DNA from 4 places in the Streptomyces sp. NPDC048277 genome. Region 3 is predicted to be linked to each of the others. Evidence: riboswitches for the same ligand, from Rfam matches in the RefSeq annotation. Region 3 holds a riboswitch; each other region holds the start of a gene.
The links. A riboswitch is a leader RNA that binds a small molecule or an ion and turns the genes downstream of it on or off. The one in region 3 is predicted to bind S-adenosylmethionine.
Positions count from the first base shown of each region.

Region 1: linked by a shared signal. The riboswitch ahead of thrC (threonine synthase) and the one ahead of AB0D85_RS05620 (aminotransferase class V-fold PLP-dependent enzyme) in region 3 are both predicted to bind S-adenosylmethionine.
Region 2: linked by a shared signal. The riboswitch ahead of AB0D85_RS14545 (amino acid ABC transporter permease) and the one ahead of AB0D85_RS05620 (aminotransferase class V-fold PLP-dependent enzyme) in region 3 are both predicted to bind S-adenosylmethionine.
Region 4: linked by a shared signal. The riboswitch ahead of AB0D85_RS43160 (hypothetical protein) and the one ahead of AB0D85_RS05620 (aminotransferase class V-fold PLP-dependent enzyme) in region 3 are both predicted to bind S-adenosylmethionine.

Region 1 covers NZ_JBEZLQ010000012.1:177,210-180,409, reverse strand. The annotation lists gene AB0D85_RS25945 (transposase) at 1-418, shown strand, start outside; gene AB0D85_RS25940 (glucosyl-3-phosphoglycerate synthase) at 547-1,491, opposite strand; SAM riboswitch class I at 1,649-1,802, shown strand; gene thrC (threonine synthase) at 1,821-3,104, shown strand; gene AB0D85_RS25930 (MoaD/ThiS family protein) at 3,153-3,200, shown strand, end outside.
Region 2 covers NZ_JBEZLQ010000005.1:357,232-360,431, reverse strand. The annotation lists gene AB0D85_RS14555 (transporter substrate-binding domain-containing protein) at 1-55, opposite strand, end outside; gene AB0D85_RS14550 (amino acid ABC transporter ATP-binding protein) at 119-907, opposite strand; gene AB0D85_RS14545 (amino acid ABC transporter permease) at 904-1,887, opposite strand; SAM riboswitch class IV at 2,283-2,394, opposite strand; gene AB0D85_RS14540 (glutathione S-transferase C-terminal domain-containing protein) at 2,414-3,200, opposite strand, start outside.
Region 3 covers NZ_JBEZLQ010000002.1:209,741-212,940, reverse strand. The annotation lists gene AB0D85_RS05625 (Lrp/AsnC ligand binding domain-containing protein) at 1-31, shown strand, start outside; gene AB0D85_RS05620 (aminotransferase class V-fold PLP-dependent enzyme) at 150-1,514, opposite strand; SAM riboswitch class IV at 1,679-1,795, opposite strand; gene trpD (anthranilate phosphoribosyltransferase) at 1,950-3,014, opposite strand; gene AB0D85_RS05610 (ubiquinol-cytochrome c reductase cytochrome b subunit) at 3,148-3,200, opposite strand, start outside.
Region 4 covers NZ_JBEZLQ010000030.1:63,998-67,197, reverse strand. The annotation lists gene AB0D85_RS43170 (NAD(P)-binding domain-containing protein) at 1-531, shown strand, start outside; gene AB0D85_RS43165 (MHYT domain-containing protein) at 631-1,689, shown strand; gene AB0D85_RS43160 (hypothetical protein) at 1,694-1,903, opposite strand; SAM riboswitch class IV at 2,180-2,291, opposite strand; gene AB0D85_RS43155 (metallophosphoesterase) at 2,389-3,200, shown strand, end outside.

The DNA of each region.
Region 1 (3,200 bases), on a different contig from region 3:
CCACAAGACCGCACTCGCCCTGGTCCGCGAGTACGACACGATCGCTCACGAGCGACTGAACACCGCGGGCATGACCCGCACCCCCAAACCCAAGCCCGCCCCCGACAACAACGGCGCCTTCCTGCCGAACGGCGCCGCCACCAAGGCCGCGCTCAACCGCAGCATCCTCGACGCGGGCTGGGCGCAGTTCCTCTCGATCCTGGCGAACAAGGCTGAAAGCGCCGGCCGCCACGTGGTCGAAGTGGATGCCCGCAACACCTCCCGCACGTGCCTCGCATGCGGGCACGCCGCGAAGGAGAACCGCGTCACCCAGGCGAAGTTCGAATGCACGGCGTGCGGCTTCACCGCGAACGCGGACCACGTCGGCGCGACGAACGTCCTCAACAGGGCCGGGCTGGTCCTCTGCGACGTGGCCTAGCTGCCGACGCAGGAAGCCCGCGCGTTTACGCGTGGGTGGAGTCACACGCCTCAACCTAGCCCGGCCCGGAAACGCTCAAACGTACGGCTACGCCCGACGAGCGGCCGTATACGGAACGCACGTCGAAGTCACGCCACCCGGCGCTCGGCGTACTCCGCGATCTCCGCCATCGGCGGCCGTTCCTCCGTGTCCACGGAGTACGTGCGCGGTTCGAAGCCGTCCTCACCCCGTTCGAACTGGGTCAGCGAGGGCCGGATCAGATGCCCGCGGGCCAGCCGGAGCTGTGCCGTGCGGTAGATCGCGGCGGACATCCGGCCCAGCGCCTGGCCGTCCTGGTGGCGGTGCTTGCGGACACCGACGTCCACCTGGGCGAGGGCGTCCAGGCCGACCAGGTGCAGGGCGTCGACCAGCATGCCCAGCTCCACGCCGTAGCCGACCGGGAAGGGGAGCTGTTCCAGCAGGGAGCGGCGGGCCGCGTACTCGCCGCCCAGCGGCTGGACGAAACCGGCCAGCTGCGGCCAGTGCATGTTCAGCAGCGGGCGGGCCATCAGTTCGGTGACCCGGCCGCCCTGCCCGGCCGCGCCGGCGAGCGGGCGGTCGTACATCGCCTTGACCAGGTCCACGTCGGGGTCGGTCAGCAGCGGGCCGACGATCCCGGAGACGAAGTCGGAGGAGAAGTCCCTCAGGTCGGCGTCGATGAAGCAGACGATGTCCCCGGTGGTCACGAGCAGGGAGCGCCAGAGGACCTCGCCCTTGCCGGGGACGGCCGGGATACGGGGGAGGATCTCGTCGCGGTGGACGACGCGCGCGCCCGCCGCCGCGGCCACCGCCGCCGTACGGTCGGTGGAGCCGGAGTCGACGACCACGATCTCGTCGACGAGCGGCGCCTGCCGCATCAGGTCGTGGCGGATGACCGCGACGATGTCACCGACCGTCTCCTCCTCGTTGAGCGCGGGCAGCACGACGGAGACGGACTGACCCGACCGCTGCTTGGCGGCGAGTATCCGGTGCAGCGGGCGATCGTTCACGGACCAGGAGCGGGTGGCCAGCCAGCGCTCGACTTCTTCCAGCACAGTCAGCGGCTCCTCACTGTCACGACCACACTGCCACGTGTGATCCATCTCGCGGTTCGGACGACTCTCTCAACTGTCCTGGCCTTCGGTTACAGTCTTGAACAACGCCGATGACCATCGCATGTCCTGTGGTCACCGTGTGTTGACAACCGCATACAGCTCATCCAGAGGGGCAGAGGGAAACGGCCCGATGAAGCCCCGGCAACCCTCCAGTCGGTACTCGTAGATCACTGTTGATCATCGCGAGGCTCCCGGCTAGGGAAGGTGCCAAATCCGTCTCACGGCGAGATGCGTCGTGAGGAAGATGAGGAGAAAGGGCCTCGCCTCACATGGCTGTGCAGACTGTTGCCACCAGCACCGATTCCACCGTAGACCTCGGTCCCGCCGCAGCGCTCAGCTGCCGCGAGTGTGGCCACCGGGTGCCGCTCGGCCCGGTGTTCGCCTGCGAGGAGTGTTTCGGCCCGCTCGAGATCGCGTACGACTTCTCGGCCTACGACACCGAGGAGCTGCGGAAGCGGATCGAGGCGGGTCCCGCGAACATCTGGCGCTACGCGCCGCTGCTGCCCGTCCCCGCGGACGTGGCGACCAAGCCGAACATCAACCCCGGCTGGACCAAGCTCGTCAAGGCCGACAACCTGGCGAAGGAACTGGGCGTCACCGGCGGCCTGTACGTCAAGGACGACTCCGGAAACCCGACGCACTCCTTCAAGGACCGCGTCGTCGCCCAGGCCGTCGAGGCCGCGCGCGCCTTCGGCTACACCACGCTCTCCTGCTCCTCCACCGGCAACCTGGCCGGCGCGGTCGGCGCCGCCGCCGCCCGGGCCGGCTTCCGCTCCTGCGTGTTCATCCCGCACGACCTGGAGCAGGGCAAGGTCGTCATGGCCGCGATCTACGGCGGCGAGCTCGTCGGCATCGAGGGCAACTACGACGACGTGAACCGTTTCTGCTCCGAGCTGATCGGCGACCCGGCCGGCGAGGGCTGGGGCTTCGTCAACGTCAACCTGCGGCCGTACTACGCGGAGGGGTCGAAGACCCTGGCGTACGAGATCTGCGAGCAGCTCGGCTGGCAGCTCCCGGACCAGCTCGTCATCCCGATCGCCTCCGGCTCGCAGCTCACCAAGATCGACAAGGGCCTCCAGGAGCTGATCAAGCTCGGGCTCGTCGAGGACAAGCCGTACAAGATCTTCGGTGCGCAGGCGGAGGGGTGCTCGCCGGTGTCGACCGCGTACAAGGCGGGGCACGACGTGGTCCGGCCGCAGAAGCCGAACACCATCGCCAAGTCGCTGGCGATCGGCAACCCGGCCGACGGTCCGTACGTCCTCGACATCGCCCGCCGTACCGGCGGCGCGGTGGAGGACGTCACCGACGAGCAGGTCGTCGACGCGATCAAGCTGCTCGCGCGGACCGAGGGAATCTTCGCGGAGACCGCCGGCGGTGTGACGGTTGGAGTCACCAGGAAGCTCATTGAGAATGGGCTCATTGATCCGTCGAAGTCGGTCGTTGTACTCAACACCGGTGATGGACTGAAGACGCTGGACGCGGTCGCGGGTACGGGTCTCACCGCGACCATTCGGCCCAATCTCGAGTCGTTCCACGAGGCCGGGCTCGCCTAAGTCGGCCGTAAAAAAACCGGGGCGCCGCCCTGTCCGGAGGTTCAAACCGTGAGCGTCAACGTTCGCATCCCCACCATCCTGCGCACCTACACCGGT
Region 2 (3,200 bases), on a different contig from region 3:
CGGTGGCCGCGGTGAGGCCTCTGATCAGGCTGCGTCGGGTGAAGTGGGTAGACATGGCCGTTCCTTGTCGGTGCCGGTGATGAGGGTGAGGGCGTTGCGGGGAAGGTCGCAGGACCTTTCAGAGGACCTTGCTGAGGAAGTCCCTGGTCCGCTCGTGCTGTGGCTTGTCGAGAACCTCGGAGGGCGGGCCCTGCTCGACGATCTTTCCGCCGTCGATGAAGACGACCCGGTCGGCGATCTCGCGGGCGAAGCCGATCTCGTGGGTGACGATGACGAGCGTGGTGCCGCTGGTGGCCAGGTCCTTGATGACGGCGAGGACCTCCCCGACGAGTTCGGGGTCCAGGGCGGAGGTGGGCTCGTCGAAGAGGATGACGCCCGGGCGCAGGGCGAGGGCGCGGGCGATGGCGACGCGCTGCTGCTGGCCGCCGGACAGCTGCCGCGGATAGGCGCCGACGCGTTCGCCGAGGCCCACGCGTTCGAGGAGTTCCTTGGCCAGCTGCTGCGCCTCGGGCTTGCCGAGCTTTCCGGTGGCGACGGGCGCGGCCGCCACGTTGTCCAGCACGGTCAGGTGCGGGAAGAGGTTGAAGTTCTGGAAGACGAAGCCGATCCGGCTGCGCTGGGCCAGGATGGCGCGCTCGCTCAGCTCCTTGAGCCGGTCGCCCTGGCGCTTCACCCCGATCGGTTCGCCGTTCAGGCTGACATGGCCGATCTCGGGCTTCTCCAGGTGGTTGATCACCCTGAGGAGCGTGGACTTGCCGGAGCCGGACGGGCCGAGGATGACGGTGACCTCGCCGGGGCGGACGGTCAGATCGACGCCGTCGAGGACGCGGTGGGCGCCGTACCACTTGTGGACGTCGTGGATCTCCAGGGAGGCGGGGGCCGTCTCCAGGGTGTCGGTGGTGCTCATACGGCGGCCTCCCGGCGGAGGCGGGCGCGCAGATCGATGAGGCCCGCCCGCAGTTTCTGCAGGGGCGTCGGCGGCAGCGAACGGGTGGCGCCCCGGGCGTAGTACCGCTCGACGTAGAACTGGATCACGGAGACGACGCTGGTGAGGATCAGGTACCAGACGGTGACCACCAGCAGCAGCGGCACGATGTCGCCGGGGTAGGTGGAGCCCATGCTCTGCGCGGTGCCGAAGAGGTCGAGCAGCGAGACGTAGAACACCAGTGAAGTGCTCTTGATCAGGCCGATGAGCTGGTTGACGTAGTTCGGGATGATCGACCGGAGGGCCTGCGGGAAGACTATCTTCCGGAACTGGTAGCCCTTGGGCAGCCCGAGGGCGGCGGCCGCCTCGTGCTGGCCCTGGTCCACGGAGAGGATGCCGCCGCGGACCACCTCGGCCGCGTAGGCCGCCTCGTTGAGGCTGAGGCCGATGACGGCGATGACCATGTCGGTGGCGAGCTTCGACTCGTCGAAGGAGAAGAAGGCCGGTCCGAAGGGAACGCCGACGCTCAATGTCTTGTACAGCGCGCTGAAGTTGTAGAGGAAGAGCAGCACCACGATGAGCGGGATGGAGCGCAGCGCCCAGACGTACGTCCAGCTGACCGCGCGCAGCACCGGGCTCCCCGAGAGCCGGGCCAGGGCCAGGAGGACGCCGCCGAGGAGGCCCAACACCGCGCTGTAGGCGGTGACTTCGAGGGTGATGACCAGTCCGTCGAGGATGGTCGGCCGCAGGAACCAGTAGCCCCAGCGGTCCCACTGGTAGAAGGGGTTGGTCACCAGTCCGTGCGCGAACTGGGCGACCAGGACCAGGACGACTGCGGTGGCGATCCACCGTCCCGGCCTGCGCAGGGGCAGAACTCGCTGTGCTGTCAGTGGTTTTGACGGTTCGTCGGCGGCGGCTGGCGCCTCGGGGGCGGCGATGGTGGCGCCTGGGGGTTCACTCATGGCGGGCTCCGGCGAAGTCGGACACCCCGCCTCCCACGAGCGGGCAGGCGCGGCCGCACCGTGTTCGGGCACGGCACGGGGCGCGGGGGCGCGCGGGATGCGGGGGCTGGGCGGAAGAGATCACACCGGGGAGGCGGCGTGCGGCGAGGAGAGACTGCTGCGGGGTGCGGGCGAGACAGGCGGGAAGGGCCGGAAGGCCCGGTCAGACCTGACAGCGGGCGCGGCCCGGTGCGGTACACGCGCTACACAGGGCGCTGTTGACGCGGAGCAGGTCGACGGCACGGTCGGCGACGAGCGGGCTCGGGTACGGCTGTACGCAGCTCTGAGGGCGGCGCCGGGCCGTCCTGGAAACTGCGTACATGTCCGTCACCTGTCATTGTTGTGGTGGCCCGGAGGCCTCGCGCTTACCGAACGTCGTCATCCGGTCCGGTCGTCACCTGGGGCACCCCACCGCGACGCGAGGGTTGCCGGTCAGCAAGCCAGGGCTTGATGCTGACGCTCTTGACCGTTCTGAGCCGTAAGTAAGTCAGCTGCCCGAACGAATGTCAACGCCTGTCCAGTTGGCGGAACGGTTCGGGCCGCTCTCACCTGCGGAAGTGTCCGCCGCATGACCGGCCCAGTCCAGGATCTGGACAGCCGCGCCGGCGGCTTCCAGCCCCTGGCAACGGCCGTGGTGACGGCGGGCGATGCCGTCGAGGTCGAGGTGGGCGCCGAAGGCCGGGTGTGCGGCCAGCCGCCGGGCGTAGGCCCACAGCACCGGGTGGCCGGCGATGCGGTGCACGGCGGAGGCGTCCAGGTGGTTGCGGTGCACGGTGTCGAGCTGCACCAGGGCGACCCACAACTCGACGTCGGCGGCGGTGAGTTGACCGTCGATCAGGAACTCCATCCCGGTCAGCCGGCGTTCCAGCTCGCCCAGGGTGGCGAGCAGGGTGTCCAGCGCCGCCGGGTCGCCGCCCTCGCGGCCGGCGCGCTGCGCGGACCGCTCGATGCCCTCCGCGCACAGCCGCTCGACGGCCTCGATCTCCGCCTCGGCGCCGCACGGATGGAGCCGGGTGACACCGTCGCCGAAGTGACGGTCCAGGTCGCGCAGGATGTCGCGGCTGTGGGTGCTGACGATCCGGCCGGACCAGTCGTCGCTGAGCACGGGCGCGAGGGCCGGTCCCGAGTAGCGGTGCGCGCTCGCCTCGTACAGCGGGCGCAGCGCCGTGTGGCTGCCGTCGGGACAGTCGGGGACGGCGGGCAGGAAGGTGACCGGACAACAGTCGTCCAGCGCCAGGAGGCTGTGGCCGACGGCGATGCGGAGGCCGTCGGGA
Region 3 (3,200 bases):
GGCGGCGTTCGCGATCGGCCTGGACAGCTAGCGCCCCGCAAGGGGCGCGGGGAACTGCGCGCTCAGCCCCCACCGGCCCGCGGTGTGGTCTCCTGCGGGTGCGTCGTGGCTGGTCGCGCAGTTCCCCGCGCCCCTTAAAAACAGGTAGGTCAGCTCACCGCCGGGACGCAGCGGCCGTCCTCCGTGCGGTAGGACCACTTCGCACCGTCGGTCACCAGTTCCCGCACCGCGGTCACGAACCGCTCCACATGCTCGTCCGGCGTTCCCGCGCCGAAGCTGACGCGGATCGCGTTGAGGGACTTCTCCCCCGGTGCCGCCTCCGGCGCCCCGCACTCGCCCTGGGTCTGGGGGGCGGAGCCCAGGAGCGTGCGGACCAGGGGGTGGGCGCAGAAGAGGCCGTCGCGGACGCCGATGCCGTACTCGGCGGAGAGCGCGGCCGCGAAGTGGGAGCTGTTCCAGCCGTCCACCACGAAGCTGATCACACCGACGCGCGGGGCGTCGTCCCCGAAGAGGGAGAGGATCCGTACCTCCGGGACCTCGGCCAGCCCCGCCCGCACCTTCTCGATCAGGTGCCGCTCCCGGGCGACCAGCGTGTCGAAGCCGGCCTCGGTCAGCGCCTTGCAGGCGGAGGCGATGGAGTAGGCGCCGATGACATTGGGCGACCCGGCCTCGTGCCGCGCGGCGCTCTCGTGCCACTCCACGGCCACTCCCCCGTCCTCGCGCCGGGTGACCCTGCGGCTGGCGCCGCCGCCCGCGAGGTACGGCTCGGCGGCCCGCAGCCAGTCGGCGCGGCCGGCGAGGACGCCGGAACCGAAGGGGGCGTACAGCTTGTGGCCGGAGAAGGCGACCCAGTCGACGTCCAGGTCACGGACGGACACGGGGTGGTGCGGGGCCAGCTGGGCCGCGTCCAGGACGATCCGGGCGCCGTGCGCGTGCGCGGCGGCCGCGAGCTCCCGTACGGGCCAGAGCTCGCCGGTGACGTTGGACGCGCCGGTGACGCAGACCAGGGCCGGGCCGTGCGGGTCGCGGTCGGCGAGCGCGCGCTCCAGGGTCGCCACCGCCTGCCGCGGGGTGCGCGGGGCGTCGAGGTAGGTGACCCGCGCGTCCTGCCAGGGCAGCAGGGAGGCGTGGTGCTCGGTCTCGAAGACGAAGACCTGGCAGTCGGCGGGGAGGGCGCGGGCCAGGAGGTTCAGGGAGTCGGTCGTCGAGCGGGTGAAGACCAGCTGGTCGTCCGGGCGGCAGTCCAGGAACTCGGCGACCGTCCTGCGGGCGTTCTCGAAGAGGTCCGTGGAGAGCTGGGAGAGGTAGCCGGCGCCGCGGTGGACGCTGCCGTAGTACGGCGCGTACGCCGCGACGTCGTCCCAGACCCGCTGCAGGGCGGGGGCGCTGGCCGCGTAGTCGAGGGCGGCGTAGGTGACCTCGCCGCCGGTCACGAGCGGGACGGTGACATCCCGGCCCAGAACGGGCAGGGGGGCACAAACGGACTGGGCGGAGGCAGCGGTGGAGACGGACATGGCGAAACTCCTGTGAGGGTGAGCGGAACCGCCGCGCCGGACGGTACGTCGACGACACGGGGAAAAGTGCAAAGGGGTACGCGGAGGCGGGGCTCTACGCCCTATCGCATTCGCTTGCTCACAGAAGGCTCCCTCGTACGACCAGGACCCCTGGTGTGTCGAGGGGTCCGCGCTTGCCGTAGACCTCGCTGCCTACGGCCTGGTCTTCACCCGGGGCACCCCGCCACGGACGGAGGGTTGCCGGACAGTCGGCCGGGGCCTCATGACTGTCACTCATGACCTGGGGAAAAACGTAGGGGAAGTGATCGCGGACGCGCAACTCCTGTCCGGATGACGGGACAGGGGAGTCTCCCTTTTCTCCGCCGCTACGGCGATCAGCCGCGACGGCGCGGTCCGGCGGTGCCGAACCGCGCCTCGACCCGGCGGCCGCGGCCCCTACTTGTGCGTCGCCGCCGACCAGCGCTCCAGCGCCCGCTTGGCGGAACCCGAGTCGATGGACTCGGCCGCCCTGGCCATGCCGGCGCGGAGTTGCTCGGCGAGCGTTCCCGGGCCCGGATCGAGGGCAACCAGGGCCGCCGCCGAGTTCAGGAGGACCGCGTCCCGTACCGGGCCGGTCTCGCCGTCCAGGAGCCTGCGGGCGACCTCCGCGTTGTACGACGGGTCGCCGCCGCGCAGGGCCTCCACCGGGACCAGGTCGATGCCGACGTCACGCGGGTCGAAGGTCTCCTCGGTGACCTTGCCGTCGCGGACGATCCACACGCGGGACGTGGCGGTCGTCGTCAGTTCGTCGAGGCCGTCGTCGCCGCGGAAGACCAGGGAGGAGTTGCCGCGCTCCGCGAAGACGCCCGCGACGACGGGTGCCATGCGCGGGTCCGCGACGCCGACCGCCTGGGCCCGCACCCGCGCGGGGTTGGTCAGCGGGCCGAGGATGTTGAACACCGTGCGGATGCCCAACTGGCCGCGCGCGGCGCCCACATGGCGCAGCGCCGGGTGGAACTTCACGGCGAAGCAGAAGGTGATGCCGGCCTCCTCGGCGACCTCGGCGACCCGCTGCGGGGTCAGGTCGAGGTTGACGCCGAGCTTCTCCAGGACGTCCGAGGCACCGGACGCGGAGGAGGCCGCACGGTTGCCGTGCTTGACGACCTTCGCGCCCGTGCCGGCCACCACCAGCGCCGACATCGTGGAGATGTTCACCGTCTTCGCGCCGTCGCCGCCGGTGCCGACGATGTCGACCGTGCGGCCCGGCACCTCGATGACGTTCGCGTGCTCGTACATCGTGCGGACGAGGCCGTTGATCTCCTCGACCGTCTCGCCCTTCGCCCGCAGGGCGACGACGAAGCCCGCGATCTGCGCGTCGGTCGCCTGGCCGCGCATGATCTGGTCCATCGCCCAGGCCGTCGCCTCGGCGCTCTGGTCCTGGCCGTACAGCAGCGCGTTCAGTACCCCGGGCCAGGAACGGCCCGCCGCGATATCGCCTCCAGCGGGGGTCACAGCGCTCATAAGGCCGCTCCTGATCGTCGTACCGATGAAAAAGGCAGTGTCAGGGCCTACCCTATCCAGCCCCGGGCACGGCGAAGGGCCCCCGTCCGTACACCGGACGGGGGCCCTTCGCCGTGGCGTGGCGACGCGTCGATCAGTGGTGGCCGTGGCCGCTCGTGATCTCCTTGTACTCCTCCACAGTGGGCT
Region 4 (3,200 bases), on a different contig from region 3:
GACGCCCTGGGCGAGCGGGTGGCCGGGGCCGATGTGGCGCCCGCCGTGCCGGACGCCGTGGGGGCGGCGGACGTGGTGGTGCTCGCCGTGCCGTTCGACGTGGCCAAGCAGGTCGTGACCGAGTACGGGGACCAGCTCGCCGGGAAGACGGTCGTCGACATCTCCAACCCGGTGGACTTCTCGACCTTCGACTCGCTCACGGTGCCCGCGGACAGCTCCGCCGCCCAACAGCTCGCGGACGCCGCCGCGCCCGGCACACGGATCGTGAAGGCCTTCAACACCACGTTCGCCGGTGCGCTGGTCGCCGGTGAGGTCGGCGGACTGCCGCTGGACGTGTTCATCGCGGGCGACGACGCGGCGGCCCGCGACCAGGTGGCCGAGCTGGCCTCCTCCGGCGGCCTCAACCCGGTGGTCGTCGGCGGCCTCCGCCACGCCCGTGAGCTGGAGGGCATCCAGTTGCTGCACATGGCTCTGCAGACACGGCCCGAGGGGCACGGCTGGATGAGCGCGATCAAGATCGTCGCCCCGTGATGCCGTAGCGGCAGCTGAAGTCCCGGTGAACGCCGCGTCCGCCACCCCCGGCCCGTAGTACCTTCCCCACAACAGCCGTGACTCTGGGGGGAGTTACATATGCACGGCACGATAAGCGGGTTCCACTACGGCGCGGTCACTCCGGTGGCGGCCTATCTGATGGCCTGTCTGGGCGCGGCGCTGGGGCTGCGCTGCATCGTCCGGTCGCTGTACCACAACGGGCAGTCCTGGAAGCCCGGTTGGCTGGCCCTGGGGGCGGCCTCGATCGGCTGCGGCATCTGGACGATGCACTTCATCGCGATGATCGGTTTCCATGTCCAGGGGACCACGATCCGCTACGACGTGAGCCTGACCCTGCTCAGTCTGGCGGTGGCGATCCTGGTGGTCGGCATCGGTGTCTTCGCGGTCGGCTACCGGGGCGCGACCGCCGGCACCCTCTGGGCGGCGGGTGTGGTCACGGGGCTCGGTGTGGCGGCCATGCACTATCTGGGCATGGCCGCGCTCCGCCTTGACGGAACGATTCACTACGACCGGTTCACGGTCGCCCTGTCGGTGGTGATCGCGATCGCGGCGGCGACGGCCGCGCTGTGGGCGGCCGTGTCGATCCGGGGCTTCACGGCGAGCCTGGGCGCCAGCCTGGTGATGGGCCTGGCGGTGTCCGGCATGCACTACACCGCCATGGCGGCCGTGAGCGTCGATCTGCACCCGGCGTCCGTCACCGCCTGGTCGAGCGGGTCACCGACGTCGCTGCTGTTGCCCATGCTGCTGGGCCCGGCCGTCTTCCTGCTGCTGGCCGGGGTGGTGGTGATGTTCGACCCCCTGCTGGTCCTGGGCGAGGACGACTGGGACCGCGGGACGGGCGAGAAGGGCGGGCCCGCGACACCGGCCCGGGCGGCGCGTTCACGGCCGCCGGGCCCACGCGGCGGACGCACCCCCCGCAACCGCTACAGCCGTCCGGCCCGCCCTGCGCCCGGCGGCGGGGGCCGGCCCGGCTCGCCGACCCGGGCCGCATCGGCCGCCACGGACCTTTCCGGCGCCCCGGGCGGCACCGGCCCGTACGACACACCCGGCGGCACCGGTCGGCACGGCGCCCCCGCCCGCCCCGCACCCGGCCCACAGGATCGGTACGGCACCCCCTCGAACCCCTACGAGTGGTGACCGCTCAGCCCTCCGCCCGCTCCTCCTCCGGTGCGGCGCGGTGGGTGAGGGGTGCCCGCAGGTCCAGATGCTCGCGCAGGGTCGTACCGGTGTACGCCGTACGGTAGACGCCGCGCTCCTGCAGCTCCGGGATCAGCAGCTCGACGATGTCGTCCAGGCGGTCGGGGATGAGGTACGGCGTGACGTTGAAACCGTCGACGGTGCCGTGGCGCACGTAGTGGGCGAACTTGTCGGCGAGACCGGACGGAGTGCCGACGTGCCCGCGCTGCGGTCCGGGGGCGATGACAGTGTCCCGGCGCGACCAGCCATTAACGTCCGCCTGCTGCCGCCATTCGGCGGCGACCTTGCGCGGATCGGCGATCCGGCGGGCGCCGAAGGAGCCGTCGTTCTCCTCGACGAGCGGGTCCTCGGCGGGCAGCGGCCCGTCTCTGCAAGTGCGTTCGGCGCAGCGGCTACCTCGACCACACCGACCTCCCCCAGTTCTCGGCTTCGCTCGAACCGGGGGACGACTGGGACATCCGCCGAGCCGTCACCTGGGGCACCCCGCCGCGTCGAGGGTTGCCGTCCGGCCTGCCAGGGCTTGATCACCGGAACTCGTGGCTCGGGCGAACCGTGGCTCGGCGTGTCCTACGACGTCGAGGGAGCCGCGAACGGCGGGCCGACAAGGCCTCGGCAAGGGCGCGTTGCTACGGTGCCCCGGTGTCTGACTCCTCACGCGATACCGCAGAAGGCGCCGGCTGGGGCTCGGCCGAACGCGGCGCCTACAAGCAACTGATGCCGGAGCACGTCGAGAAGATCTTCTGGTTCGACCCCAGAACCCTGTGGGCCGCCCGCAACGGCGTGCTGGCGTCCTGGTTCGGCGACCCGACCGGCCGTACCCGCAGCCGCTGGGTGGCCCAGCGGGCGGCGGCCGGAGCGCCCGCCGACAAGGTGATCCGGCGTCATGAGGCGGACCGGTTCTCGTTCATGGTGATCGGCGACACCGGTGAGGGCGACGACTCCCAGTACGCCGTCGTGCCGGGCTTTCTGAAGGCGAGTCAGGACACCGACTTCGCGGTGATCGCGAGCGACGTGATCTATCCGGTGGGCACCACCGACGACTACGGCACCAAGTTCTTCCGCCCGTACCAGGACTATCCGGCGCCGATATACGCGATACCCGGCAACCACGACTGGTACGAGGACCTCGGCGCGTTCATGCGCGTCTTCTGCGAGGACACCCCGCCGCTCCCGCCCGAACCGAAGCCCCGCCCGCTCACCCGGGCCTGGTGGCGCGCCCTGCTGTGGCACCGGCCGCGCCCGGCCGACGAGCAACTCTTGTCGGACGCAAGGAAGTTGCGGCCGACGCAGCAGCAGACGGCCGTACAGCCGGGCCCGTACTGGGCGATCGACGCCGGGCCGGTCCGGATCGTCGGTATCGACACCGGTCTGCTCGGCACGATCGACGCCGAACAGGGCGCCTGGCTGCGCGAGGTGTCCCGGGGGCCGCGCCCGAAGATCCTGGTCACCGG